DNA from 4 places in the Mesorhizobium sp. P2_D6 genome. Region 2 is predicted to be linked to each of the others. Evidence: riboswitches for the same ligand, from Rfam matches in the RefSeq annotation. Region 2 holds a riboswitch; each other region holds the start of a gene.
What was found. A riboswitch is a leader RNA that binds a small molecule or an ion and turns the genes downstream of it on or off. The one in region 2 is predicted to bind cobalamin.

Region 1 (7,308 bases), on a different contig from region 2:
TTTCTCCCCGTCACTATACGGGGAGAAATGTCCGGCAGGACAATGAGGGGCAGCGCTAACGTTCGCTGAATTATCAATCCGAACTCGAGCGATCGCCTTTGGTCCGAGAGCCGCTCCGTCTCAGATCCAGCGCCGAACCCGTTTGGCGTAGTCGCGGTACTTCTTGCCGAATTTGGCGGCCAGTACCTTCTCCTCTTTTTCGATCGCGACCTTTTGGGTGGCGAAGGCTGCGATCAGGGCCAGCGGCAGGAACCATACGATCCCTGAAACGAAGGCGACGCCGATGAGCATCAGCGTGTTGGCGAGATACATCGGGTTGCGGGTGACGCCGAACGGGCCTGACGTCACCAGATGCTCCGGCACGCCATTGGGATTCATCGTGGTCCTGGCGCGCATCATGGCGCGGATGGCGGTGAACCAGAGCGCGGCGACGGCAAACAGCACCACAAAGCCGGCCGCGAACAGGAGGTCGCCGAGGAGGTCGCCGATCCAGGGCAGGGGATAGAAGAGGCCGAGCACGACGCTGATGGCGATGGCGGCGCAGTAGATCAGTGGCGGCCATGGAATCAGCCCTGATTTCGATGGCCCAGCTTTTGCCGGCAGCTTGTCGGTCATTGTTGCCCTCCCTGCGTCATCGGGCTCTCCTTCGTCTTGGCGGTGCAGATGCCGGCAAGGTCGCTCAGATGCGCCTTGAACTCCGGGGTCTGGTCGCCATTGTAGAGCCGGTCGAATGCTGCCTCGCCTTGCAGCGTGTCCAGCATGCACACACAATAGCTGGCGCAGAACTCCGTGTCGCGCTGCTGTTCGCAGGATACCTGGCATTCCTTGAGGAAGACCACTTCCCTTGTCTCGACCGGCGCCGGCGAGATTTGCGAGAACAGCCAGACACAGCCGAACAGCAGCGGCTGGTGGATCAGGTAGAACGCCAGGCTGTGGCGGCCGATGAAGGTGAACGGCTTGGCCCAGCTTCCAGGCGTCAGCGTCGCCAGCCGCGCCAGAACGCCGGTGGTGGAGGCTAGTTTTGCCGTAGCGATACCGACAAGCACGGCGCCGAACCAGGGAAATAGCGGCACATAGTCGTTGGAGCGCGGGTTGATTGCCGACAGGCCGACCCACCATAACACCGGATGATCGAAGGCTTCGGATCGGAGATAGAGGGGCGCTGCGATCACCACCGCCGCCACGACCATCGTCAGCAGCGCCGGCAGCCGCAGGAGCAGAAGGCCGAGCAGGCTGGCCAGCGCGATCTCGTGCAGGATGCCGAAGAAGATGAAGCTGTCCGGCGTCAAGAAATAGGTGACCGCCGATATGGCGGCCGCCGCCACCGCGACCATGGCAAAGCGCTTCCAGAAACCGTTCCAGCGGACCTGCCTGCCATGGGCGAGAAACAGGCTGACGCCGACCAGGAACAGGAAGGTCGAAGCGATGCAGCGCGCATAGATCTTCCACCAGCCGACGGCGGTAAGGCCGGGATCGGTGTAGTGGAAATTTTCGAGATCCCAGGTGAAGTGGTAGCTGGCCATGGCGATCAGCGCGATGCCGCGCATGACGTCGATGGCGACGATGCGCTTCGGTTGATCCGGAACAGGTGCGGTATGGATGCTCATGGTCTCGTAATCTGATTCAGCCCCTGAAGACGACTATCACGGTTGCACCGGACAAAAGAAGGCCGGCCGCGCTGGCATCGCTCGCGTCGCGGCTGCATGAGGCGGCGCTTTAGGCCGGAGCCGGAAAGGCTTTGGCCGAATTCGCTTTTTGCCGCCACTGGTCTATTCGGTGGTGCTGGCGTTTTTCGGCCTAGGCTCGGTTTTCGTCACGCTCGGCCTGCTGGCCGCGGCCTGCGGCTTCGTCACCTGGCGCTATCTGCCGAAGTCGCTTGATCAGAGCGCCGCATGCCGCTCGCGCACCCAGTTGTGGAAGCGGTGCAGGTCGTACTCCTCGGGCATCAGCACACCGGCCTGGTGGCGCATCGAGCGCAGACCTTTCTGGTTGATCTCGCAAATCGCCGCATCCTCCTCGAGCACCTGGGTGCCGAAGGCGACGACATTGTCGATGTCAGTCTGAGCCAGCGCCTCGTGCGCGAACAGCCACTCGGCGGTGAGTTCGGTCTGCTCGGGGTCGAGCGGTGTCAGGCGCACGGTGCGGACATAATCGACATGGCCGACGATGAACATCGATGGCAGGCTGGTGGCATAGGTCTGGCCGGCTGCACGCTCGGCCAGCGTTAGGCCGGTGAATATGGGACCATGCGTCTGGCCGTCGCGCGACCAGGTCTCGGCGCCGGCGCGCAAGCCGCCGGAAAACTCCGGCGCGTCATTGTCGGCATGGCGAACCCAGTCGGGGTCGTCGTGCCGGCTCATCAGACCGCGGCCGTAGATCGGCACCAGCCGCGACAGGTCCTTGTGGACGCCAGGGCAGTGCAGGCACTCGTTGAAGTTTTCCCAAAAGATCTTCCAGTTGCAGTTCATCACCTTGCGCAGGACATGGCCTGATACCAGCGTTTCCAGCGGCCAGTTGCCGAGGTTGCCGGAAGCCGGATCGAAGGATGCCTGCGCCGAGCCGGCCGCGTCCTCCTCCAGGTTGACGAAGACAAAGCCGCGCCAGACCGAGAGCGCCACGCGGTAGAGCGGATGATCGGCCTTGTCGAAACCGTCGGGCAGCGATTTCGAGGGAACGCGCACCAGATCGCCGCGCAGCGAATAGGACCAGGCGTGGTAGGGGCAGGTGATGAGCCGCGCCTTCAGCCGGCCCTCGCTCTCCTGGCAAAGCTGCGAGCCGCGATGCCGGCAAGTGTTGTGGAAGGCGCGCAGTTCGCCGGTGTCGTCGCGCAGCACGACGATTTCCTGCGTGCCGACACGAAATGTCCTGAACGCCAAAGGCTGGGCAAGGTCAGCCTCGCGGCAGACGAGCAGCCAGTTTTTGTACCAGATGGCGTCGAGATCGCTCTGGTATGCGCCGGCGTCCCAATAGGCCGAAGACGGCAGCGTCGGCTCCAGCCGGGTCAGGCCATTATAGGGATCGCGCTGGCTCGGATTGGGTTGCATGGCTGGCTTCCTCTGGGGATACACCAGCCGACACCTCGGCAAATCGTTTGTCAATCAGGGTGCCGCATTGCCGGTTTGGGGCGCGGCGCATAATCATGTCGTGGATATGGGGGATTCGGAACGTGGCCGCACGACAGATGTCGCTTACGCCGGAGCTGGTCGCGCGTTGCTGGCGCGAGATCAGGGACCCCGGGCCGGATCCAGACTCGATGCATCTGGATGACAGCGACTATGATTCGCTGCTGGATGAATTGCAGGCCGAGCTTCCGGACACCGAACCGCTGTGGCTTTTCGGCTATGGCTCGCTGATCTGGAAACCGGAAATCGATTATGTCGAGGAGCGTGTTGCGCTGGCGCGCGGCTGGCACCGTTCCTTTTGCATGAACATGACGCGCTGGCGGGGCACCAAGGAAAGCCCCGGCCTGATGATGGCGCTCGACAGCGGTGGCCAGTGCAAAGGCGTTGCCTTTCGGCTAGCCGACGACAACCGACGCCACCAACTGGGCCGGCTGTTCCGGCGCGAAGTCACGCTGAAGCCGACAAGCTACCGGCCGCGCATGCTGAAGCTTGCAAGCGAGGCCGGTCCGCTCAGGGCGCTGGCTTTCGTCATCAACCGCAACGGCCTGACCTATTCAGGTCCGCTCGACGAGGCGAAGGTCGTCGAGCGGTTGGCCACATCCTGCGGGCACTGGGGGTCGGGCGCCGACTATCTCTACAACACGGTGAAGAATCTGGAGGAGCGCGGCATTCACGACCGCCATCTGTGGCGGCTGCAGCGGCTGGTTGCCGAGCGGATCACCGCCTTGAACCCGTAACGCCGCATGGCGCATTCGCGCTGTTGGCCGGCGGAATTTGGTTTGCCGGATGCGGCTGTTTCAGCCTATAGTCACGCATGTCGTCGGTTCCGTTAGGGACCAAGAGGGAATGCGGTGAGGGCTGACTTGTTGCCCAATGCCGTGGCTGCCCCCGCAACTGTGTGCGGTAGTCCTCTCCAAGCCACTGAGGATTTTTCTTCGGGAAGGTGGGGAAGGGCGCTGATCCGCGAGCCAGGAGACCTGCCGGCGACAGGGAACTGACTTCGATGCCCTCGGGTGGAGGGCGAAAGGACAAGATATGAATACCGCTTCCGTCTCCCTCGGCGCTTCCGTCTCCTCGCAGTCGCGCTTCATGCAGCTCGTGCTTAGCGCGTTTCTGGGCATTTTCGTCATCGGCGTTGTCGGCTTCTCGCATATCGATGCGGTCCACAATGCCGCGCACGACTATCGCCATTCGATGGCGTTTCCCTGCCACTGACGAGGATCTGACATCATGAATCTGTTTCGCAACGTCGTGTTCGTCGCGGCGATCGCCGGGCTCGTGGCCGGCGTCGTTCTCGCCTGCATGCAGGCCTATGCAACCGTGCCGCTCATCCTGAAGGCGGAAGTCTACGAACAGGCCGGCGGCGGCCATCAACATGAGCATGCCGCGGCGCCCGCCGCCAACGCTGAGGACACCAATGCCATGAGCAGCGCAGCACCGGCACCGGCTGAAGCAGCCGCGCCGGCGGAGGACGAAGGCTGGGCGCCGGCCGACGGCTTCGAACGCTTCGCCTTCAGCGTGCTGGCCAATATCGTCACCGGCATCGGTTTCGCGCTGGTCCTGGTGGCGGTTTCCGAATTCGCCGGCGGCATCGGCAACTGGCGCCAGGGCGTGTTCTGGGGTCTGGCCGGCTTTGCCGTGTTCACGCTCGCGCCGGGCCTCGGCCTGCCGCCGGAACTGCCGGCGATGCCGGCGGCCGACCTCACCCAGCGCCAGATCTGGTGGTGGGCAACGGTGGCGGCGACCGCGGCCGGTCTCGGCCTGATCGCCTTCCGCAAATCGCTGCCGCTGGCGATCCTGGCCGTGGCCTTGATCGTGGCGCCGCATATTGTCGGCGCGCCGCAGCCGGACAGCTTCGAGACGCCGATCCCCGAAGGCCTGCACCACCAGTTCGTGGTGGCGGTGACGGTGACCAATCTGGTGTTCTGGCTGGTGCTCGGCGCGGTTGTCGGTGTGGTGCGCGGACGCTTCACCGGTACGGCGACCAGCCTGCGCGACAGCTTTGCCTGATCGCAGTTTGACCTTCATCATCGGCGGTGCGCGCTCCGGCAAGAGCGCGCATGCCGAAACTCTGGCGACGGCGCTACCGCCGCCATGGGTCTATATCGCCACCGCTGAAGCCTATGACGATGAGATGCGTGAGCGCATCGCGCAACACAGGTCGCGGCGCGGCGAGGGCTGGGCAACCGTCGATGCGCCGCTCGATCTCGCCGGCGCGCTCGAGGCCTTGCCCGACAACCAGCCGGTGCTTGTCGATTGCCTGACGCTGTGGCTGACCAATCATATGCTGGCCGACCATGATCTCGCGGTGGAATGCCAGCGGCTCGCCGATGTGCTTTCGCAGCCGCGCGGACCGTGGTTCGTGGTCTCCAACGAAGTCGGGCAAGGCATCGTGCCCGACAATGCGCTGGCACGCCGGTTCCGCGACGCTGCCGGGCGACTCAACCAGCACGTCGCGGCAATTGCCGATACGGTGCTATTGATGGTGGCCGGGCTGCCGCTCAAGGTGAAATAATGACCGACATCGACGCAAAAGACGAGGAACGCCACCGTGCCAAAATGGCCAAGCGCAAGGCGGTGCAGGACGCCGAGGTTGCCGAAAAGACGGTCGAGAAGGGACTGCTCATCGTCAACACCGGACCCGGCAAGGGCAAGACCACGGCGGCCTTCGGCCTGGCGTTGCGCATGCTCGGCTATGGCAAGCGGGTCGGCGTCGTCCAGTTCATCAAGGGCAAATGGCACACCGGCGAAAAGAATGCTTTCGCCGCTTTCGGCGACCGTGTCATCTGGCACACGATGGGCGAGGGGTTCACCTGGGAAACGCAGGACCTGAAGCGCGACATTGCGGCGGCCGAGGCAGCCTGGGCCAAGGCGCTGGAGTTGATCGCCGATCCGTCCATCAGCCTTGTCGTGCTGGACGAACTGAACATCGCGCTGCGCTACGACTATCTCGATCTCGACAAGGTCGTGGCGGCCCTAAAGGCGCGGCGCGAAGGCCTGCATGTCGTCGTCACCGGCCGCAACGCCAAGCCGGCGTTGGTCGAGGCAGCGGATCTTGTCACCGAGATGGGCGTGACCAAGCACCATTTTTCTGCGGGCGTGAAAGCGCAGCAAGGGATTGAGTTTTGAGCCGGGTTACCCTCCCCTTGTGGGGAGGGTAAGAACCGTTCAGAACGTCATCGCGATCAGCGCCGCCGAGAGCAACCCGAACAGCGCGATCAGCAGATAGTCGGCGACCTGGTAGAGTTTCAACGCCCGCCTGATGTCCAGGCTCTCCGCCTCGCGACGGCCGCCTTCGCCCATGAACGCATCCTCGACGACAACGCCGCCATAGCTGCGCGGGCCGGCCAGCGCCAGGCCGAGCGCTCCTGCCATCGCCGCCTCCGGCCAACCGGCATTGGGCGAGCGGTGCTTTTTGGCGTCGCGGCGCACAGCTTCCCAAGCGTTGCGAGGGTCGGCGTCGCGGACAAGAAAGGCGGCAGCGACGATCAACAGCGCCGTCAGCCGGGAGGCCGGCAGGTTGATCCAGTCGTCGAAGCGTGCCGCCGCCCGGCCGAAGGCCTCGTGGCGCGGGGTGCGGTGGCCGATCATCGAATCGGCGGTGTTGGCGGCCTTGTAGGCGACACCGCCGGCCAGCCCGCAGACCCCGGTCCAGAAGGCAGGCGCGACGATGCCGTCGGAGAAATTCTCGGCCAGGCTTTCGATCGCGGCGCGGCTGACGCCGGCGTGGTCGAGCTTTTCGGGGTCGCGGCCGACGATGCGCGCGACGGCAATACGGCCGAGCGCCAGCCCGCCGGTGTCCAGCGCATCGGCCACCGCTTCGACATGTTCGGTGAGGCTCTTCTGCGACAGCAGCGACGAGGCCATGATCGCCGTGATGATCATCCCGGCAGGAAAGAGTTGCCACAGCAGGATTTGCACGATGAAGGCGATCAGCGCCGGCACCAGCACGATCACCAGCAGCGCCTGCATGCCGCGGCGACGACGCCGCGCGTCGGAATCAGTGTCGCGGTTGAGCCGGAGGTCGAGAAAGGCTATCAGCCTGCCGAACCAGGTGACGGGATGGCCAACGGCACGGAACAGCCAGTCCGGGTAGCCCAGGATGCGTTCGATGGCCAGCGACAGGAAAGCGATCAGGACCGACATGAAGCTTTCTGATGGAGCGATTGCTGCGGTGGATCACGGT
Region 2 (7,308 bases):
CCGCTGCGCGCCCAGGTGATCAGCGCCTCGGTCGAGGTGACCAGAAACCCCTTGTCGGCGAGTTCATTGTTGATCTCGAGGAAGAACGGATCGTCAGAACCGACCGGACGTCCGGTATTGGGGTCGATCAGGCCCTTGGGCTTCGGCGCGACGAGTGTGCCGGAACTGTCGTTCAATCCCATTCCAGCGCTCCTTTTTTCCATTCATAGGCGAAGCCGATGGTCAGCACCGCCAAAAACACCATCATCGACCAGAAACCGAGCATGCCGATCTTCGAGAACGACACCGCCCACGGGAACAGGAAGGCCACTTCCAGATCGAAGATGATGAACAGGATCGACACTAGGTAGAAGCGGATGTCGAATTTCATGCGGGCATCGTCGAAAGAGTTGAAGCCGCACTCATAGGCGGAAAGCTTTTCCGGGTCGGGATTGCGGTAGGCCACCAGGAACGGCGCGATGATAAGCGCCAGGCCGACGACTGCCGCCACGGCGATGAAGAGGACGATGGGCAGGTACGAACTGAGCAGTGCGTTCATGCTGCGGCTTTCCGTTGGCGGCCAATCCACTTTGATTACAGCAACCAACCCTAATGCGGAAGCGTGACAGTTTAACCGCTGAACCGTTTTAGGTGCCTATGCTGCAACGCGGCGAGGGTTAGCGCAGGGCTTTCGGCGAAGCAAGTCAAACCTTGTTCAAAACGCAGTGCTGGACGGCAGGTCGGGAAAAACTGGTCCGATCCGCTCCTGTTTGATTTCCTTCACCTTTTACTCCACTTTTGTCTCCTGACATGTCTCCCGCCATTCGCCTGCTAGCATGGTCGGAATCACCGGCTAAAAATGCGCGAACAGGACCAGGGCAAAGGCATCTTGATGAAGGACAAAATATCGCTCGCCACGGCCAGGCGGATCGCACTGGCCGCGCAGGGTTTTACCGACCCCCGCCCGGGCGGCACACCCGATCGCCGCCACCTCGCCCGGGTGCTCTCGCGCACCGGCCTGCTGCAGATCGATTCCGTCAGCGCCGTGGTGCGCGCCCACTATATGCCGCTCTATTCGCGCCTTGGCCCCTACCCGCTGGCTTTGCTCGACAATGCCGCCATCACCCGCAAGCGCGCGGTGTTCGAATATTGGGCGCATGAGGCCTCGTTTCTGCCGGTCGAGACCTGGCCGCTGATGCGCTGGCGCATGCAGCGTGCCGAGAGCGGCGACGAAATGTATCTCGGCCTCGCCAAATGGGGCCGCGAGCACGCCGCCTATATCGAGGAGATCTACCGCGCGGTCGCCGAGCGCGGTCCGATCGCCGCTTCGGCGCTCGAAGGCCAGAAGGGCTCGGGCGGCTGGTGGGGCTGGAGCCATGCCAAGCATGCCTTCGAGTGGCTGTTCTGGGCCGGCCGTATCACCACGGCCCACCGTCGCGGCTTCGAGCGCTTCTACGACCTGCCCGAGCGCGTGCTGCCGCAGGCGATCCTCGATCTGCCGGTGCCGGCGGCCGAGGACGCGCACCGCGAGTTGCTGCGCATTTCCGCCCGCGCCCACGGCATCGCGACATCTGGCGATTTGCGCGACTATTTCCGCCTGTCGCCGGCCGACATGAAGGGCCGGCTGGAGGAACTGGTCGAGACGGGCGAGCTTTTGCCGGTGCGCGTCGAAGGCTGGGACAAGCCGGCTTACCTCCACAAGGACGCCCGCCTGCCGCGAAAAATCGAAGCCCGCGCCTTGCTGGCGCCGTTCGACCCCGTCGTCTTCGAGCGTTCGCGCAGCGAGCGTCTGTTCGATTTCCACTACCGCATCGAGATCTACACCCCGGCCGAAAAGCGCCAATACGGCTATTATGTCCTGCCCTTTCTGCTCGGCGACCGGATCGTGGGGCGCGTCGACCTCAAAGCCGACCGTCCCGCCAGCGTGCTGCGCGTCCACGCGGCTTATGCCGAACCCAAAGCGCCACCTGAGACCGCCGCACAACTCTTCGAGGAATTGAAGCAGATGCAGGGCTGGCTTGGCCTCGAGCGCATCGAAGTGACGCCGGCCGGCGATTTGGGACAGCCTTTGGCCGACATTGCCATGTCGTAGCCGTGCGTTGACAGTACTGCCCGCAAAAGCCTAAATCCGCTGCAGACGGTCCCCTGCCCGCAACGGCTGGGGCCAAGAGGGAATGCGGTGCGGGACAAAATCCCAAATCCGCGGCTGTCCCCGCAACTGTAAGCGACGAGCCAAGGCCGAAAGCCACTGGGTAACACCGGGAAGGCGGCTACCAAGGCGATGACCCGCGAGCCAGGAGACCTGCCGTCTGCGACAGAAGAATCCGATCGCCTGGCGGGTTTCCGGGCAAGGAGCCCGGTTTTTGGACCAGAACAGCAGTTTTTCGGCTGGCACAGCGGATATTTCGTCCGCCGATAGCGACGCCTTGGTCGGCGTCACCGTCATCGTCTGCGCCTCCTGCCGCGACGAGACCGGCTCAGACGCCCATCCCCGCGCTGGCGAATTGCTGGCTGAGGACACGCGCCGCGCCGCTGCCGGCGACATCCGTGTCCGCACCGTCGAATGCCTCGGCAATTGCAAGCGTCGGCTCAGCGCCGCGATCCTGCGCGATGGCTGCTGGAGCTATGTCTTCGGCGACCTGACCACGACCAGCGGCGCCGACCTCGTCACCGGCGCAAAACTCTTCGCCACCTCGACCGACGGCCTCATCCCCTGGCGCGGCCGGCCCGATAGCCTCAAGCGCGGCCTCGTTGCCCGCATCCCACCCCTCGACATGTTGAAGGACTGACCATGAACGCTCCAAATCCGGCCGGCAATCTCTCCCGTGTTCCCTGCACCGTCGTCACCGGCTTTCTCGGCGCCGGCAAAACGACGCTGGTCCGTCATCTCCTGGAAAACGCCGGCGGCAAGCGCATTGCCATCATCGTCAACGAGTTCGGCGACATCGGCATCGACGGCGAAATCCTGAAAGGCTGCGGCATCGACACCTGCCCGGAGGAAAACATCGTTGAGCTGGCCAATGGCTGCATCTGCTGCACCGTCGCCGACGATTTCGTGCCGGCCCTCGACCAGATCCTGGCGCTGACGCCGAAGGTCGACCACATCCTGATCGAGACCTCAGGGCTGGCTTTGCCCAAGCCGCTGGTCCAGGCTTTCCAGTGGCCGAGCGTGAAGAGCCGCGTGACGGTCGACGGCGTCATCGCCGTGGTCGACGGCCCGGCACTGGCCGAAGGCCGCGTCGCCAACGACATGGACGCCCTGCAGGCACAGCGTGTTCAGGATGAGACGCTCGATCACGACGATCCAGTCGAGGAAGTCTTCGAGGACCAGATCGCCTGCGCCGACCTGATCATCCTATCGAAGAGCGACCTGATGGATTCAGCCGGTTCGGCCCGCGCCAACGCCATCATCAATGAGCATTCCGCCCGCGCCGTAAAAATCGTGGCGACCGCGCATGGCAAGGTCGATCCCTCGATCCTGCTGGGCCTCGGCCTCGCCGTCGAGGACGACATCGAGAACCGCAAGTCGCACCATGACGGCGCTTTCGACCACGAGCACGACGACTTCGACACCTTCATCGTCGACATTCCCTCGATCGCCAATCCCGACGAACTGGCAAAGCGCGTCACCACCATTGCCGAAGAGGAGAATGTGCTGCGCGTGAAAGGCTTCGTCGATGTCGGCGGCAAGCCGATGCGGCTTTTGCTGCAGGCCGTCGGCCCGCGCGTCAACCATTACTATGACCGCGCCTGGACGGCCGAGGACGACCGCCGCTCGCGCCTCGTCGTCATTGGCCTCAAGGGGCTGAACCGCCCGGCGATCGAGCGTATACTCGCCGGCTGATCTCAGGCACGAGCCGCGATGCACATCCTCACCACGACATCCGCCTCGCTCGACGATCTCGCCGAGCCGGTCGATCTCAGGCAGACGCCGGCGGATATTGTGGCGCTGTCCTTCACCGATAGCGACCTCGCCGGGCTGGCGGCCGCATGGAAGGCTGATGCCGGCCGCCTGCCCTCGATGCGATTGGCGGCGCTCCGCGACCTGCGCCACCCCATGTCCGTCGACCTCTGGGTCGACAGCGTCGCTCGCCACGCCAAGATGATTTTGGTGCGCATCCTCGGCGGCTACGACTGGTGGCGCTACGGCTGCGACCAGCTTGCAGCAATCGCCCGAGAGCGGGGCATCAAACTCGCCCTGCTGCCCGGCGAAAGCCACGACGAGGACCTGCGCCTGATCGAAGCCTCGACGCTGCCGCGTGAGGAACTGGACGCCTTGCTTGATTATTTCCGCGAGGGCGGCCCGGAGAATATGACAGCGCTGATGCAGCGGCTGGCGGGGCTGGCCGGGTACAATGTGGTGGCGGCCGAGCCGGTCGCGGTGCCGAAAGCCGGCTACTACGAGCCAGGCCGCGGCGTCGTCCCCCTCCCCCTTGAGGGGAGGGTCCGGCCGCAGGCCGGGGGTGGGGTCGCCGGTGAAGTGCGCCGACTTTCTGAAGCGCGGCGACAGAAAGAAACGTCGAACCCAGTCGTACCGACCCCACCCGGCCCTGCGGGCCACCCTCCCCTCGAGGGGGAGGGAGACGCCGCAGCTGTCGTGCCCATCCTCTTCTACCGCTCAATGCTGCTGGCTGCCGATGTCGCGCCCATCGATGCCCTCTTTGATGCCCTTCGCCAGCGCGGTATCACCCCGGTCCCGATCTTCGTCTCCAGCCTGAAAGACGCCACCTCCCTCGCCTTCGTCGAAACCGCGCTGGCCTCGCTCAAACCCGCCGCCATCATCACAGCCACCGCCTTCGCTTCCGGTGCCGAGCCCGGCGTGGAAACCCTGTTTGACCGCGCCGGCGTGCCCGTCTTCCAGGTCATCGTCGCCACCACTCGCCGCGACGTCTGGGACAACAACCAGCGCGGCCTAGCGCCCGCCGACCTTGCCATGCATGTCGTGCTGCCCGAACTCGACGGCCGCATCCTTGCCGGCGCGATTTCCTTCAAGGGCGAAAGCGAGACCGACCCCGCACTCGGCCACCGCGCCTTCGCCAACCGGCCGGAACCGGATCGCGTGGCGCAGGTGGCGGATAGGGTAGCGGCGTTTATTCGCCTGCAGGAGACGGCTCGCGCGGCGCGCAAGTTCGCCATACTGATCCCGGATTACCCAAGCGCGCCTGGCCGCACCGGCTATGCCGTGGGCCTGGATGTGCCGTCGAGCGTGCTGGCCATGCTGCATGACCTGAAGGAGCAGGGCTATGCGGTTGAAGGGATTCCGCAATCACCGCGCGCGCTGCTGGATGCGTTGGAGCGGAGTGATGATGGGTTGGGGTTGGGGGAGTATCTCGGGCTCTCCAAGGATTTGCCTGCTGAGGCAATTGCCAAAGTAGAAGCAGCTTGGGGAAAGGCTGAAGAGACGGGTTTGCGCGAGGCGCCCCCCTCTGTCCTGCCGGACATCTCCCCCACTTGGGGGGAGATCAGCAGTTCCGTTGGCGGCTCCCTTCCTGCAATGTCAGCGATTGGCGAAAGCGCAGATGACGGCTCAATCTCCCCCCAAGTGGGGGAGATGTCCGGCAGGACAGAGGGGGGCGTGACAGAACGCCAACCTTCGCTATCAAGCAAAAAGCACTTCCCCTTCCGCGCCGCGACCTTCGGCAACATCACCGTCGCACTTGCCCCCGACCGCGGGCGCTCGGCTGACCGTCGTGCCGACTACCACGACCCGACGCTGCCGCCACGCCACGCCCTGCTCGCCTTCGGCCTGTGGCTGCGCAAATCGCTCGGCATCCATGCTCTCATCCATGTCGGCGCGCACGGCACGCTGGAATGGCTGCCCGGCAAGACGGTCGCGCTGTCGCAAGCCTGCTTTCCCGAGATCGTCACCGGCCCGCTGCCCGTCATCTACCCCTTCATCGTTTCCAATCCGGGCGAAGCAGCACAAGCCAAGCGGCGCATCGCCGCCGTCACCCTTGGCCATTTGCCGCCGCCGCTGACCGGCGCCGGCCTTGACGAGGAACAGCACAAACTGGAACGCCTGGTCGACGAATACGCTCAGGCCGACGGCCTCGACCGCCGCCGCCGCGACCGCCTCGCAAAACTGATCGTCGACACCGCGCGAAAGACCGGCCTTGCCTCCGAAGCCGGTGTCGCCAAGACCGACGCGCCCGATGAAGCGCTGCGCCGTATCGATGCCTGGCTTTGCGACCTCAAGGATTTCGCCATCAAGGACGGTCTGCATATCTACGGCCGGGCACCCGACGACGAACCAGATGCCATGCGCCTGCAAAGCGTTGCTGCCGAGAAGTCGGCGCTGCTTGCCGCGCTGGATGGCCGCCACGTCAAGGCTGGTCCGGCTGGCGCGCCGGCGCGTGGTCGCTCCGATGTGCTGCCCACTGGCCGCAACCTGTTCACCTCCGACCCGCGCACCATGCCGACGCCGACCGCCTATGATCTGGGCCGAGCGGCGGCGGAAGAAGTGGTGCGCGGCTACATGCAATCGCATGGCGACTGGCCGCGCTCGCTGGTCATCGACCTCTGGGGCTCGGCGTCGCTGCGCACCGGCGGCGAGGAAATAGCGCAAGGGCTGGCGCTGATGGGCTGCCGGCCGCAATGGGATTCTGCAACAGGCCGCATCACCGGCATCGAGGTGCTGCCTCCGGCCGCCCTCGGCCGCCCGCGTGTCGACGTCACTTGGCGGATTTCAGGCCTGTTCCGCGACATGTTCCCGACCCAGATCGCGCTGATCGATGCCGCCGCCAACGCCGTTGCCGCGCGCGACGAGGACGATTCGGAAAACCCGCTCGCCGCAAAGACCCGCGCCGACGGCAAGCTCAGCCCGCGCATCTTCGGCACCTCGCCCGGCACCTACGGCGCCGGCGTCGAGGACCTTTTGTCGAGCGGCGACTGGGGCGCGCGCGAAGAAATCGGCCGCGCCTATCTCGATGCCACATCGCATGCCTATGGCGGCGCCGAGGGCGAAGGCACCGCCTCGCCCGGCGCGTTCGAGACCCGCATCGCCGAGGCCGATCTTCTCGTCCACACCGGCGACGACCCCGGCCGCGACATTCTCGAAGGCTCCGCTGATGTCGCCTTCATCGGCGGCTTTTCGGCCGCATTGGCAGCGCTGGGCAGGAATGCCGACGTGATCGTGCTCGACACGACGGATCCGCAGAAACCTAAACCGCGCTCGGTGAGCGAAGCCGTATCGCGGGTGGTTCGGGCACGAGCGGTCAACGCGCGGTTTATATCGGGCCAGATGCGCCACGGCCCGCGCGGCGCTTCCGAATTCGCCGAGACGGTCGACCGCCTCATCGGCTTTGCCGAAACCACACACGCCATTTCGGG
Region 3 (7,308 bases), on a different contig from region 2:
TTTAAACCCTATCTCGGCGCCGGCGTGAACTATACGATCTTCTATCATCAGCAAGCCGGCAGCGCCGATGATCTCAAGGTCAAGAACACATTCGGCGCCGCGCTGCAGGTCGGATTCGACTACATGGTGGACGAGCACTGGGGCGTCAACTTCGACGTGAAGAAGCTTTTCCTCAAGCCCGACTTCGACGTCACTGTCGCCGGCGCCAAGCTCACGGGCAAGGCCAAGCTCGATCCCTGGTTGATAGGCGCAGGTCTCACCTACCGCTTCTGAGGACGAAGCACACTGGGGGGGCACTTTTCGAAGTCCGCGCGCGGATCTTCCGTGCCGAGAAGTGGACCCGCGATGGTTCTTAAAGGAGTTGTTGGCACGCGCGTAGAAAACGATCATTGCGACGTGATCGGTGTGCCGGCCGCTCCCACGCAAGTTGATCGTCTTTCTCCTGCGATTCTGCGGCAGGGGGGGATGGCGCGAGTGTCGCTGCCAGGCGATGTGGTGACCTGGGCGGCAGCCCGTCACCAGACGCTCAGGCAGATGCTTTCCGACCAGCGTTTCAACAAGGACTGGCGACAGTGGCGGGCGCTGCAGGACGGCGAGATTCCCGAGGATCATCCGCTGATCGGGATATGCAAAGTAGACAACATGACCACGGCGCACGGCGCCGATCACCGGCGCTTGCGCGGCCTGCTGTCCAGCAGCTTCGCGCCCAGTCGTATCGCCTTGCTGGCGCCACGGGTCGAACAATGCGTCGATCGACTCCTGGCCGAGATGGCGCAGCGCGGCGGCAGTGCCGATCTGATGTGCGAGTTCGCCGCTCCGCTGCCCACCAACGTGACCGCCGAACTGTTCGGTTTGCCGGACGAACAGCGCGAAGAGATCGTCGCGCTCACCTACAGCCTGGCCAACACCTCCGCCACAGCCGAAGAGGTGCGACAGACGCGGCAGCGCATCCCGGAGTTCTTCCGTCGCCTGATCGCGCTCAAGCGGGGCCAGCTCGGCGATGATCTGGCTTCGGCCCTGATCGTCGCGCGTGACAATGGCGAGCTCGTTTCCGACACCGAGCTCATCGACATGCTGTTCATGGTGCTGTCTGCGGGCTTCGTGACCACCGCCGGCGTCATCGGCAATGGCATGGTGGCATTGCTGACGCATCCGCAGCAACTGCACCTGGTGCGCAGCGGCCAAGTTCCGTGGTCACAGGCGATCGAGGAGATCCTGCGCTGGGGCAGCTCAGCGGCCAATCTGCCGTTCCGCTATGCCACCCAGGACGTGGAGATCGACGGATGCATGGTCCGCCGCGGCGATGCCGTCCTGATGGCGTTCCATGCGGCGAACCGGGACGAAAAGGCCTTCGGTCCCGGCGCCGACAGGTTCGATGTCACCCGGCGGCACAACCCGCATTTGTCGTTCGGCGAGGGGCCGCATTCCTGCCTGGGCGCTGCGCTGGCGCGCCTGGAATTGTGCTGCGCCTTCCCTGCGCTGTTCGGGCGGCTGGAGGATCTGGCGCTGGCCATCGCCGCGGAGGACGTCGTCTACATGCCGTCTTACGTCATTCGCTGCCCGCAGCGCCTGCCGGTCACCTTCCGCCCTTCCGTCGCTTAGCGAGTGCGGCACGCACCCCAGATTCGGTGATTCTCGGTTCGCCGGGATGGCTGGTCTCGCACGAGGGGGGGGCGAGCATGCCCGGTTACGCACGATCGTGACGCCGGCCTTCAGCAACCGCAGGGTGAAGCTGCTCGCGCAGCAGGTCGAGGCGATCGCCACGCAGTTGTTCGAGACGCTGACGGCCCAGCCCCAACCCGCCGACCTGCAGCGCCACCTCTCCTTTCCGCTACCGGACGTGGTCATCAGCGCGCTGATGGGGAATGCGCAAGCACGCTGAGCAAAGCCGAGCGGGGTACAAATACCGGGATTCCCGGCGGACCGTGACGGCCTCGCCCCACTTTACGCCCTTGAGCCCGGCGACCTCGATCTGATCCGGCGTCGCCGATAGGGACAAGGACCTCTCCGAGCCTGCACTGATGAGAGGCGGCATCGTATGCGGCTTTGGGCGAAAGAGACCGATCAGCGCAAGGGCATTATTCGCATCATCACATAAACATCTCGTTATATGTATTGACAAGGAGCAAAGCGGCTGTGATTATGCGTATGTCATGGTTCTCCGCGCGGCACTGCTGTAGCGGAGCTAAGAGGGAAGCCGGTGCGATGCCGGCGCTGCCCCCGCAACTGTTAGCGGCGAGCCAAGCCCATTGGTGTCACTGAGGCGAACGGCCTCGGGAAGACGGGCAGAGGCTTTGACCCGCGAGCCAGGAGACCTGCCACGACGAACAACGTCCACGGGCGGGGTGTCTCGGTGGTCGCAGTAGCCCGGCTTCGTGCCGCCTGCTCGCGCGTTCCTTGTCCCCACGCCCCAACCATCGGGGTATGGCATGACTGTCTCTCAACAAATTCCTGTGACAACGCTCGGCGTGCCGCGTATCGGTCGACGGCGGGAACTCAAATTCGCGCTTGAAAGCTACTGGTCCGGAAAATCTCCCGCTGCCGACCTGCTCGCGACGGCGAAGGCGCTACGCGCCGCCAGCTGGAGGGAGCAGCACGATCGCGGCGTGTCGAAAATCCCGTCCAACGATTTCTCGCTTTATGACCATGTGCTCGACACCGTCGCCATGGTCGGCGCCGTGCCAGCACGATACACCTGGACTGACGGCGAGGTCCCACTCGATACCTATTTCGCCATGGCGCGCGGCAACCAAGGTCAGGCCGCTGATTGTGGACATGCCGGTGACGAGCATGCGGCCAACGGGCATGGCCTCGCCGCGATGGAAATGACCAAATGGTTCGACACCAACTATCACTACATTGTGCCGGAACTTACGGACGATCAGACCTTTGCCCTCTCGTCGGCGAAACCGGTCGATCATTTCCTCGAGGCCAAGGCGCTCGGCATCCACACGCGCCCGGTCCTGCTTGGACCGGTCACCTTTCTCAAGTTGGCGAAGTCACCGGAGGAGGGTTTCAACCCTGTCGCGCTCCTGCCACGGCTGCTGCCCGTCTACGACGAGCTCCTGCGGAGGCTGAAGCTCGCGGGAGCCGATTGGGTGCAGATCGATGAGCCGGCGCTCGTGCTCGATCTGATTCCCAACGAACGCGATGCATTCCAATTCGCCTACTGCCGGCTGTCGAAGGCAGCACCCGAGCTGAAGATCATGATCGCTACATATTTCGGATCGCTGGGAGGCAATCTCGAGACCGCAATTTCTCTGCCCGTGGCGGGACTGCACGTCGATCTCGTGCGCGCTCCAGAGCAGTTGGAGACCGTCGGCCGGCTCGCGCGGAAGGACCTTGTGCTCTCGCTCGGGCTGATTGACGGCCGCAACGTCTGGCGCGCGAACCTGCCTGCCATGCTTGACCGCATCAAGCCGATCGTCGCCGGTTGGCCGCTGGACCACGTGGAGATCGCCCCGTCCTGCTCGATGCTGCATGTGCCGATCGACCTGGACATGGAGACGGCACTCGATGCGGATGTGAAATCGTGGCTCGCCTTCGCGGCGCAAAAGACCGACGAGCTGGTCGTGCTCGCCCGTGCCCTGGCCGAAGGCCGGGACGCGGTCGCCGCCGAACTGGAGGCGTCGGCTGAGGCTGCCGCCGGTCGCGCGACATCCGCGAAGGTGCATGATCCGCTCGTCGAAGCACGGGGCGCCACCATCAAGGTCGCCATGACGCACCGGAAGAGCGCATTCGACGTGCGCTCCAAGCTTCAGGCCGACACGTTTGGCTTGCCATCCTTCCCCACCACGACGATCGGCTCCTTCCCGCAAACAGTCGAGGTTCGCAAGGCGCGGGCAGCCCATGCCAAGGGCGATTTGAGTTACGTCGACTATGAGGCCTTCCTGAAGAAAGAGATAGAAGCCGCCGTTCGCTGGCAAGAAGAGATCGGACTCGACGTGCTGGTCCACGGCGAATTCGAGCGCAACGATATGGTGCAGTATTTCGCTGAGCAGCTCCGCGGCTTCGCCTTCACGCAACACGGCTGGGTGCAGAGCTATGGCTCGCGCTTTGTGCGCCCCCCGATCATCATTGGCGATGTGTCGCGACAACAGCCGATGACGGTACACTGGTGGCGATATGCTCAGTCGCTGACGCCGAAGCCGGTGAAGGGCATGCTTACCGGCCCGGTGACGATCCTCAACTGGTCCTTCGTCCGAGACGACCTTCCGCGCTCAGCCGTCTGCCGCCAGGTCGCGCTCGCCATTGGCGATGAAGTGAGCGACCTCGAAAAGGCGGGCGCCAGGATGATCCAGATCGACGAAGCCGCACTGCGCGAGGGCTTGCCGCTGCGCGAGGCCGACTGGCAGGCCTATCTCGACTGGGCCGTCGAATGCTTCCGGCTGGCTTCAACCGCGGTCGGCGATGCGACCCAGATCCACACCCATATGTGCTACTCCGAGTTCGGCGATATCGTGGACGCGATTGCCGCAATGGATGCCGATGTGATCTCCATTGAAACCTCGCGCTGGCAGATGGAACTGCTCGATACGCTCCGAACCTTCAAGTATCCGAACGGGATCGGTCCTGGTGTCTATGACATTCACTCGCCGCGGGTCCCGGAAGTGGGGGAGATCTCCAACCTCATCATGCTTGCGCGCGATCGATTGCTGGATGGCCAACTGTGGGTGAATCCCGACTGCGGTCTCAAAACGCGCAGATGGGAGGAGGTCCGCCCTGCCCTGGTGAACATGGTGGCTGCGGCAGGCGCAGTTCGGGAAAAAGCGCAGACGGCGTAGGGCTCGGTGCCACTCGCCGGCGGTGAGCGGCAACGCCACACACCGGGCAATCTTGGGGGAGTCTATCCGGCGGACCCAGGGCAATCGAGCTGCCAGTGACAAAGCGCCTCGGCAACGTTGTCCTGGCTGAACGCTTGTTGAGGCGCGTCGAAGTCAGCTGTCCCAGAGGCCGGCGTTGGCGGGCGATCGAAGGAGGCCGGCCCTCGAATGAGCCGGCCAGAGACAAGACGGCTCACCGTCAGCCAGTTTCGGATCATTCCGTATTGGATAATCCATTCTCACTATCATCTCCGATCTTTGTCGCCGAAACCCCGCTCCCGATCGTCGGAAGAAGCATCGGCGATCACGCCGCCGGGCCGCGGAGCGCGTTCCAGGAGACCAGTTGCAGTGCTAAGCCGGGTAAGGTTCCAACGGTACTTCTGGAGATCATTGAGGCGGCATCGAACTCTGCCTTCTGCAGCGGGCCAATTCCCGCTCGATGGCTCTGTCTGCCTCTGGCTTCAATCACGATCACCGCGACGGCGAAGCCGAGCGGCCGCAGCTGGCAGGCGGACCCCTTGTGTTTTGATGGTCAAGATCCGGCGCCGGACCAGGAAAGCCGTCGCGGAAATTGCGGGGTTAGCTTGCTCCTGGCCGATGCCGGCAGGGGTGTTCGGACCGCGTTCAATAGCGATGTGCAGACGGCCGAAATTCACGAGCGGCGTCCCAAATCTCAATCACTGCGCAGAATGCGTGCTTCGAGTGCGGCTGCGACGAAAGCTCGTCGAGCGGCTGGGGGATGGGTCTTACCGCGTAAAACCTGCAGACAGGTGTCCATCGCTATTCTGCGTTTATCGGTCTCATGATGCAGATCCCGCAGCAAGATAGCGGCCGCGTCGTTGACGTCGAACACGATACGCTCCGAGCTGCGGCGGCTAAGCTGAACAACGACTGGCCTCTCAAATCTGATCAACCCGGTCATCCCCCTCCTCCACAGCCACTATGCGGCAAACAGCCCGGGTCCCATTTCTTTACTCAGCCGAACGGGACCGCTGCATCTGCGCCACTGAGCCTGGCCATTGGCGGGCAAGCCATCGCCATGAGCTGCGTCTGGCCATGGTCAGCTTGCGTGCGATCTGCGGTTTTGCAGTCGGTGGTGAGGAACGGCTTCTCATTCGCGTGGTCTAGTTGTGAAACCTGGACATAGTGCACTGTTTGACGCACCTCGCCAGTCTCAAACATGTCGTCGAAGTCTACACCTGCACTTTTCCACTGCCCGATCTGCAGGCGGCGATCCACTGCATCGCGGAGGTTGGATCTTCCAATATGGCGACCCGCTTCGCAAAGCCGAAAAAGGCATTGCGCGCCGTGCTTACCGGCTTGCGCCCATCGTATGCATCGTAGCATGCTCTCAGGGCGGCTTCGTGGATCAGGTCTCTGCGATCTTCCGGCCATTCATTGAGAAAATCGATTGCATCCGCAAGGCCGGCAATCTCTTGGATGATGTGCGTTGCGCGCTTCACGAAAAGGGGGCTGCTGAAAGCCTCAGCGTTCATTGGTTTCTCCCAACTTTCTAAATAGCCAATTTGCGGTGAAGAGGCGCCGCATCGACACGGCGACCATGGCACAATGTGTTGTCAGGGCGATGACGGTTCAAGAGGAAGATCCGCGCCTGCGGCCGGGTGTGTATCGATCCGCCAACACATCATGCAATGGCTTGGTTGCCATCAAAGGCGGTCGTCACTATTAAGCTATGAAGTGATTCTTCACCGCCTAGTCTAAGCCCGCAGGAGCGTTTTCATGACCGAAGAAACCGAGAGCAAAGCCGACAACCTCATCGAACTCACCGCCCATGTCGTCTCAGCCTATGTTTCGAACAATCCGGTTCCCGTCGGTGAACTGCCTGGGCTTATCGGCCAGATCCACATCGCATTGAAAAGCACTGCTGGTGGTGCCGCACCAGAAAAGCCGGAAGCTCTCAAGCCTGCCGTACCGATCAGAAAATCGGTTACACCCGATTACATTGTCAGCCTTGAGGACGGTAAGAAGTTCAAGTCGCTCAAGCGTCACCTGGCCACCCACTACGGCCTCACGCCCGACGAATATCGCGCGAAATGGGGGCTGCCGGCGGACTATCCCATGGTGGCGCCGAACTACGCTGCGGCGCGCTCGGCATTGGCCAAGACCATGGGTCTGGGCCGCAAGCCGAAGGAACCGGGAGCGCCGGCACCTGCCAAGCGTGCCCGCAAGAAAGCCGCAGCCTGACCGCGCTTTTCGGGACCGACGAAGCGGATCCGGCATCATTTCGCAAGCGCGAGATAGAATTTGTGCATTGCAATACCGCGGCGATCGATATGATCGTGGTGTCGGCCATCTACTCCTCCCAGATGTGATGCCGACGCTGAATGGGGCGCACCTCCTCCCGCGTCTCATTCTAAATCGAGCCCGCTGCCACCTCCTCCCGGTAGCGAGCTTTTTCTTTGTCTGAGGCGCGATTTCGGTCCAGGGCCAACGCATTTGGCTCTAAGCGAGGCGAATGCTCCGA
Region 4 (7,308 bases), on a different contig from region 2:
AGGTTGATTGTCCGGAGCCTGTATAAATGCATGGCCCATGGCATCCGCCAGGGCGCCATGGCTGAGGTGGATCGTCAGGTTCAGCAGGGGCAACCGGATCTTGGCGGCCACGGCGTAGCTGGCGGCGGCGTCTTCGGTCGCTGCCAGCACGTGGCGCGCATAGTTCGACAGGGTCCGCAGCGTGATCGAGGACATGGCCTGTGTTCCGGCGACCGGCGTCGCGAATGCGCCCTGGAAGCCTGTGGGAATGTCTATGCCTGTTTCACCGCCGGCCAGCCGAGCGGTTCCTCGACCTCGTGGATCGGGTCGACGATGATGAGATCGGCAAGGTCGTCATGGACGTCGACTCTGAGCGGCTCGCTGGTGGCGGCAAGCTCAGCCAGCAGGTCGCCTGAAAGCGGTTGCGCTGGTGTTTCCGCAGCCGCCAGTAGCCCGAAGTCGAGCAACCGGGCAATGAAGCTGTCGAGATCGGCCAACCCTATTGTCGCCGCACCCGCTTTCGCTCCGACCAGCGCCTGGGCGGCGACGCCTGACGACAGCGCCTGCCAGATGCGGCTGCCGGAATCGGAGAAGCCGAAATATTTGCCATTCGAGAGGTCGAGAACGACGGCCTCGCCATCGAACGATTCGAACACGATATCCTTGCTCGCGACCGCATAGACCCGTTGCTGCATCGCTCCATCCCGTCCCAGACGCCCTTGAAGGGATCGCGCCGATTTCACGGTCTGGCAAGCCCTTCCGAGAGTGCGTCTAAATCAGTTGGCCCATTCTTGGCAAGACAAAGACCCGCAGGCACCCTGTCTGCGCCTGATGAGCAGCTACGGTTATGGCGGCCGCTCAGGCCTCGATTTCGAGCGCCGACAGCGGTTTTGAGCAGCAGGCAAGAATGAAGCCGTCATCGATCTCGTGGTCGAGGATGCCGCCATTGTGGCTCATCTCGACACCGCCGGAGACCTTCTTCACCTTGCAGGTACCGCACAGGCCGAATTCACAGGCAGCGGGAATCCGCACGCCCGAGGCGCGCGCCGTCTGCAGCACGGTCTGGCCGGCGACGCATTCGGCGTCGACCTCCGAAAGCGAGAAGCGGATCGGCGTCACGGCTTCGGCAGGAGCAGTGATGCCTTCTTCAGCGGGAGACGCAAACGGCGCCGGGATTTCCTCCACCGCGGGCGCGGCAAAGCTCTCCTGATGATATTTCATCATATCGAAGCCGGCGGCATCCAGCATGCCGCGCACGGCGCGCATGAAGGGATCGGGACCGCAGCAAAAGATCTCGCGCTCGCGGAAATCGGGCGCCAGCAAGGGCAGCCGGATCGCGTCGATGCGGCCCATATGGCCGTACCAGCCTTCACGGCTCGAGCGTTCCTCGATCATGAAGCCGAGCGACAGGCCGGGCATATGACCGCCGAGCAGTTCGAGTTCCTTGCGGAAGATGATCTCTTCCGCACGCCGCGCGCAATTGACGAAGCCGACATCTGTCCATGGCGCGCAGTCGTTCAGCCAGCGCAGCATCGACATCATCGGCGTCACGCCGGAGCCGGCCGAAATGAACAGATATTTGGCCGCCGGGTGGCTGTGCAACGAGAAGTCGCCGGCCGGTCCATAGGCCTTGACATGCGAGCCGGGCGTCAGATGGTCAAACATCCATCGCGTGCCGATGCTGCCGGCCTGCGCCTTGACCGTTACTGCGATCGAAAACGGCCGCGACGGCGATGACGACAGCGTGTAGGTGCGCATCAGCGGCCCGTCCGGTGTCGGCAGCTCCAGCGTCACGAACTGACCCGGCTTGTAGCGGAACCAGGTCTGGTTGTCGGAGCGGAAGGTGAAGGTCTTGACGCCTGGCGCCTCGTCGCTGACGCCGATCACCTCCAGCACCTGCAGCCTGTCATTCCACGGCGCCATCTGGTCGAGATGGCGATAGAGCCCAAGATCCGTCATCGCATTCATCCCTCTGTCCTTTTTGCTCTGCTCATGTCGTGATCCCAAAACCGCAATACACTTTTGGGCGACATGAGCTCACGCGACGCTGCGCAGCGCCGGCCGGCCGCCTTCGGCAAGGCGCGGACCGATGAAGGCTGCGTACCATTCGACGAACTGGATCACGCCGCCCTCATGCAGCTCCGAATAGGGGCCCGGCTCATAGGCCGGAGACAGGATGCCGAAGGCGTTTTCCTCGACGATGCGGCGGTCCTGGTCGTTGGTTTCGGTCCAGACATGCGTGAGCTCTTCAAGGTTGTAGTCGACACCCTCGACCGCATCCTTGTGCACCAGCCACTTGGTCGTCACCGCGGTTTCGGTGGCGCTGATCGGCAGCACCCGGAAGGTCACTGCATGGTCGATGAGGATGTGGTTCCAGGTCGTCGGATAGTGGTAGTGCATCAAGGTGCCGATACGGTCGGCGGCAACAGTGTCGGAGAGGTTCTTCGCCACCGCGCGCTTTCCCGTCATCGTGTAGCTGACGGCATCGCGCAACAGCGGCGCGCGGGTGGCGCGGTATTGTCCGGCCGGATCGATGCGGAATTTGCTCGGCAGGCCCGCCGCTTCGCATTTCGCCCAATGCGCCAGCATCTCCGGATCGCTGTCGGCGCCCTGCACGCCGGTTACCGTCGGCGCTTCCGGGAAGGTCTTGCAGAGTTCGGGATGGTTGCCGGCGCAGTGGTAGCACTCGCGGTTGTTTTCCCAGACCAGCTTCCAGTTGCCCTTCTCGACGATGGTCGATTCGAAAGCGATCTTGGCTTCGCTCAGCCGGTGCGGCTTGAGGTAGGGCTCGATCATGGCCCGCATCGGCGCGAAGTCTGCAGGTTCTTTCGCCAGGCAGATGAAGATGTACCCGGCCACGCTTTCGCAGGCGACCGGCTTCAGGCCGAACTGGCTCTTGTCGAAACCCTCGGCCATCTGCCGGGCGAACAGCAGTCGGCCGTCGAGCTCGTAGGTCCATTGGTGATAGGGGCAGACGAGCTTTGCCGCCGTGCCTTTCTCGGTGTTGCAGACCCGGCTGCCGCGATGGCGGCAGGAATTGTGAAAGGCGTTGATGTTGCCCTTCTGATCGCGGACGAGCACCACAGGATAGTCGCCGATCTGCACGGTGATATAACTGCCGGGCTTCGGCAGTTCGCAATCATGGCCGACGAACAGCCAGTCACGATACCAGATCAGCTCCATGTCGAGCTTGAAATAGTCCGGGTCGGTGTAGAAGGGTTGCTCGAGCGAAAAGCCTTGCTTGCGGCCGTTCAAGAGCCTCAGCATGTCGTTGCGCGCATCCATAGTTCTGTCCTCGTGGTTTAAGGACTGAACTTGGTGGTGATGGAGGAAGGATCGGCCGCAGGCCGGCAATATGCCGGCATGCGCTATCCACCTCTTGACCGCCCACCGCGATCAGTCGAGTTCAAGCATCTCGGGCTGGTTTCCGGGCTCTGGAGTTGTCCTTGCGGACCATCGCGACACCTTCCCAGGCTTCTTGCCCAGTGGTCTCCCGTTGCGACTTGAACTCCACCACCGTTGCGGGGGCAGCGCCGGATTCTGACCGGCTTCCCAATTCTCCGCTCCGTCGTCACGAAGCGGCACCTGAGATGGGATCATCTAATCACGGCAGCGATCGCGACATCGGCATGAAAGCGACATCGTCTCCATGCGGCGCGACACGCACGACAAACGCGGCGGCAGACGATCGTGGGGCTGACGGCGTTGTTTTCGGGGCGGATCGCGGCCCCTCGCAAATCACCACGAATCAGACTGCCGACTAAGGGAAAACACGTCAACGGTATCGAAAAGTGACTATTAGCAGTTTCTAAAATCGAACCGAACGGTTCGTTTCTGTTGACAATGCGTGCAGGACAGTGTGAACGCTGACGCCCGGACACACTCGGTGAGCCAGACGGCATGGTCACATAAGACTTTGTATTATTTACACAAAGTGAGATGATAGGCATGCTTATGAAAATTACAAGAGGTGAAATCATGGCCCAGCCGGAACAACTTCGTGATTGGAAACCAGCCTATGGCTTTCCCACATCGGGGCTTGTCCGAACGACGCGAATTGCTCCCACCACACGCCGCTAGACGGACAGCAAAACTGGAGTACTAAAAATGAAAAAGATCATCCTTACTGCCGCCGCCGTTTTGGCCATCACCGGCAGCGCCTTCGCTGGTAGCGACAATTATGGTTCCAATGGTGCGAACCAGCCCGCTGCCGCGGTTGACAGCTCGTATACGGCTTCCATTCAGAAGTCGGTGCCCGCTGACAAGCAGCCCGTCGTTCAGGGCAGCGACCGCAACCTCTTCGGCCGTTAACAGCTGATACCGATCCAAACAAAAGCGTGGCGGCCTGTCCGCCGCTCTTGGGATCTCGAAGAAATTCAGGAGTATTTAAAATGAAAAAGATCATCGTTGCTGCCGCCGCCGTTCTGGCCGTTTCCGGCAGCGCTTTCGCCGCCAGTGACAACTATGGTTCGAACGGCGCCAACCAGCCTGCGGTTACGTCGACGGATAGTGGCCACACGGCTTCGGTTGCGAAGTCGGATCCGGCTGCTCAGGCCCCCGCACAGGGCGCCGACCGTAACCTCTTCGGTCGCTAACAGACGATCGGGATCTGACCTCAGAGTTTTTCGGACAACGATCCCAGTCGAACATCGAACAAGCTGCAGAGCGGCGTGATCACCAGCCGCTCTGCCACATGATAAAAATTCAGGAGACTTGACATGAAGAAGATCGCTCTTGCTGCCGCTGCGCTTTTGATTGCCGCCGGCAGTGCTTATGCCCGCAACGACAATGTCGGCTCTAGCGCCGTCGACAACCAGGCGACCGTCAACGTCGACAACACCCGGACGTCGTCGGTGCCCAACACCGGTTCGCCGGTCTACAAGCTGTTGAACTCGTCGGGCGACGTACAGAAGTCCGCCCCGCAAGGCAGCGACCGGAACCTCTTCGGCAATCGCTAGAACGTTTCACCGTTTCACAGAAACGGCGAACCGCTCTATCTGTTTGTTTTTCGCAATTCCCGGACGGAAAACCGCTCACACTTTTCCTGGAATTGCTCTAACAGCCGAAGTTTTAAAAAAGAGCGGCGGGCCTGGCCCGCCGCTCTTTTTCATGCCGATACGACGCGCCGATCTCAGGCCGCCTTCACTTCCACCGGCTTGAGCGAGAAGGAATGCCCGTCGGCGTCGAAGATGTGCAGGTCGCCGGCATCCGCAGTCAACCGCAGCTTCGCCCCGCGCTTGACCTCGACATTGCCGGGCAGCTTGGTCACCAGCGGCAGGTCGGCGCGGCCGATGTCGACATAGACCAGCTGGACCTCGCCGAGCTGCTCGACATAGTCCACCACGCCTTCGAAAAGATACTCCGTGCCGGTGGCGACCGACAGATCTTCCGGCCGCACGCCGAAGCTGACCGCCGCGCCCTTGGCCGAAGCCGGTGTCGCGATCGGCACCGTGGCCTTGCGGCCGCCGACATGGCTGACGATGGTCGGGTCGCCGGTCTTGTCGATTGTCGCCGGCAAGATATTCATGGCCGGCGAGCCGATGAACTGGGCGACGAACAGATTGCCGGGCTTCTTGTAGAGGTCCATCGGCGTGCCGACCTGCTCGATATGGCCGTCCTTCAGCACCACGATGCGGTCGGCCAGCGTCATCGCCTCGACCTGATCATGGGTGACGTAGATCATCGTTGTAGCCGGCATCGATTCCTTGAGCTTGGCGATCTCGATGCGGGTGGCGACGCGCAGCGCCGCGTCGAGGTTCGACAGCGGCTCGTCGAACAGAAACACTTTCGGGTTGCGCACGATGGCGCGACCGATGGCGACGCGCTGGCGCTGGCCGCCCGACATCGCCTTGGGCAGACGGTCGAGATATTTGGTCAGCTGCAGGATCTCGGCTGCCTGCCGTACCCGTTTGTCGATCTCGGCCTTGCTTTCCTTGCCGATCTTCATCGAGAACGCCATGTTGTCGTAGACGGTCATGTGCGGGTAGAGCGCATAGGACTGGAACACCATGGCGATGCCGCGCTTCGAAGGCGGCACATCGTTGACCACCTCGCCGGCGATCTTCAGCTCACCGGAGGTGATCTCCTCAAGCCCCGCGATGGACCTCAGCAAGGTCGACTTGCCGCAGCCCGACGGGCCGACAAAGACGATGAACTCACCCGACTTTATGTCGAGGTCGATGCCATGGAGAATGTGCAGATTGCCGTATGATTTCTTCACTTGTCTCAGCGTGACATCGGCCATGATTTCCTCCCAGTGATTTCCCTAGAGAACCCAGATTTCCTCAAGAAATTCCGTTTCGTCAAAACTCAGTCGATGCGCCCGAACCAGGCGCCGTAGCCGCCGAGGCGGATCGAACCTGTGCCGGATTGTCCCGAAAAACCGTGCCCGGCCAAGGGCTGCAGCGCCTGGCCGAGATCGACCTCGGCCGGCCTGCTGCCCAGATTGAAGACGCAGACGATCTGCTCATTGCCCTCGCGGCGGGTGAAGGCGACGGTGTCGCCCTCGCTTTCGATGAACTCGATGTCGCCTTTGGCCAGCGCCGGATGTTGGCGGCGGAAGCCGAGAAAGCGCCGGTAGTGCTCAAGCAGCGAGGCGGCGTCGCCCTGCTGCACGTTGACCGCCTGCGACAAATGCTTGCCCGGTACCGGCAGCCAGGGCTTGGCCGTCGAGAAGCCGGCATTGCTGGCGGTTGCATCCCACACCATCGGCGTGCGGCAGCCGTCGCGGCCCTTGAATTCGGGCCAGAAGCGGATGCCGTAGGGGTCCTGCAGATCCTCGAACTTAAGCTCGGCTTCGCCCAGCCCAAGCTCCTCGCCCTGATAGAGGCAGACCGAGCCGCGCAGCGACATCAGCAGCGCCGAGATCACCTTGAGATAGGCGGCCGGATCGGCCTCATCGGCGGCCCAGCGCGAAGCCGGACGCATCACGTCATGATTGGAGAAGGCCCAGCATGACCAGCCGTCGCTGGCGACCTTTCCGAAGGCTTCCAGCACCTGACGCACCTTGGCGGCGCTGATCTTTTCCGGCGCCAGGAAGTCGAAGGAATAGCACATATGGACGCGCTTGCCGCCGGCCGTGTAGGCGGCCACCACTTCCAGCCCACGCTGCGAATCGCCGACTTCGCCGACGGCGGCGGTCGCCGGATATTCGTCGAGCAGCGTCCGGAACCGCTCGAGGAAGGCAAGGTTCTCCGGCCGGCTCTTGTCGTAGAGATGGTCCTGGTAGTTGTACGGATTGACAGCGGGTGCGGTCTGGTCGTTGCGCTCTTCCGGCGGCAGCGGCGGGTTGTTCTCCAGCCCCTGGCTGTGGAAGTAGAAATTGATGGT

Region 1: another riboswitch for cobalamin. It lies ahead of AC1D1L_RS14220 (CbtB domain-containing protein); the one in region 2 lies ahead of AC1D1L_RS30620 (DUF1636 family protein).
Region 3: another riboswitch for cobalamin. It lies ahead of metE (5-methyltetrahydropteroyltriglutamate--homocysteine S-methyltransferase); the one in region 2 lies ahead of AC1D1L_RS30620 (DUF1636 family protein).
Region 4: another riboswitch for cobalamin. It lies ahead of AC1D1L_RS02655 (aromatic ring-hydroxylating oxygenase subunit alpha); the one in region 2 lies ahead of AC1D1L_RS30620 (DUF1636 family protein).

Annotation. Positions count from the first base shown of each region.
Region 1 covers NZ_JBFUEG010000005.1:442,208-449,515, reverse strand. The annotation lists gene AC1D1L_RS14240 (methyltransferase family protein) at 121-615, opposite strand; gene AC1D1L_RS14235 (heparan-alpha-glucosaminide N-acetyltransferase) at 612-1,607, opposite strand; gene AC1D1L_RS14230 (aromatic ring-hydroxylating oxygenase subunit alpha) at 1,881-3,044, opposite strand; gene AC1D1L_RS14225 (gamma-glutamylcyclotransferase) at 3,167-3,859, shown strand; cobalamin riboswitch at 3,927-4,121, shown strand; gene AC1D1L_RS14220 (CbtB domain-containing protein) at 4,158-4,337, shown strand; gene AC1D1L_RS14215 (CbtA family protein) at 4,353-5,132, shown strand; gene cobU (bifunctional adenosylcobinamide kinase/adenosylcobinamide-phosphate guanylyltransferase) at 5,125-5,637, shown strand; gene cobO (cob(I)yrinic acid a,c-diamide adenosyltransferase) at 5,637-6,251, shown strand; gene cbiB (adenosylcobinamide-phosphate synthase CbiB) at 6,291-7,268, opposite strand; gene cobD (threonine-phosphate decarboxylase CobD) at 7,267-7,308, shown strand, end outside.
Region 2 covers NZ_JBFUEG010000025.1:24,068-31,375, forward strand. The annotation lists gene AC1D1L_RS30605 (NuoB/complex I 20 kDa subunit family protein) at 1-182, opposite strand, end outside; gene AC1D1L_RS30610 (NADH-quinone oxidoreductase subunit A) at 173-538, opposite strand; gene AC1D1L_RS30615 (winged helix-turn-helix domain-containing protein) at 872-2,071, shown strand; cobalamin riboswitch at 2,101-2,303, shown strand; gene AC1D1L_RS30620 (DUF1636 family protein) at 2,343-2,768, shown strand; gene cobW (cobalamin biosynthesis protein CobW) at 2,771-3,823, shown strand; gene AC1D1L_RS30630 (cobaltochelatase subunit CobN) at 3,842-7,308, shown strand, end outside.
Region 3 covers NZ_JBFUEG010000015.1:66,611-73,918, forward strand. The annotation lists gene AC1D1L_RS25705 (OmpW/AlkL family protein) at 1-273, shown strand, start outside; gene AC1D1L_RS25710 (cytochrome P450 family protein) at 346-1,602, shown strand; partial or broken gene AC1D1L_RS25715 (cytochrome P450) at 1,569-1,864, shown strand; cobalamin riboswitch at 2,138-2,337, shown strand; gene metE (5-methyltetrahydropteroyltriglutamate--homocysteine S-methyltransferase) at 2,454-4,784, shown strand; gene AC1D1L_RS25725 (DUF982 domain-containing protein) at 5,497-5,745, opposite strand; gene AC1D1L_RS25730 (DUF982 domain-containing protein) at 6,017-6,319, opposite strand; gene AC1D1L_RS25735 (Ros/MucR family transcriptional regulator) at 6,564-7,028, shown strand; gene AC1D1L_RS25740 (cold-shock protein) at 7,287-7,308, opposite strand, start outside.
Region 4 covers NZ_JBFUEG010000001.1:590,882-598,189, forward strand. The annotation lists gene AC1D1L_RS02640 (serine kinase) at 1-195, opposite strand, end outside; gene AC1D1L_RS02645 (PqqD family protein) at 252-674, opposite strand; gene AC1D1L_RS02650 (FAD-binding oxidoreductase) at 838-1,938, opposite strand; gene AC1D1L_RS02655 (aromatic ring-hydroxylating oxygenase subunit alpha) at 2,017-3,264, opposite strand; cobalamin riboswitch at 3,381-3,583, opposite strand; gene AC1D1L_RS02660 (DUF680 domain-containing protein) at 4,087-4,290, shown strand; gene AC1D1L_RS02665 (DUF680 domain-containing protein) at 4,371-4,574, shown strand; gene AC1D1L_RS02670 (DUF680 domain-containing protein) at 4,698-4,937, shown strand; gene AC1D1L_RS02675 (ABC transporter ATP-binding protein) at 5,111-6,223, opposite strand; gene bglA (beta-galactosidase BglA) at 6,289-7,308, opposite strand, start outside.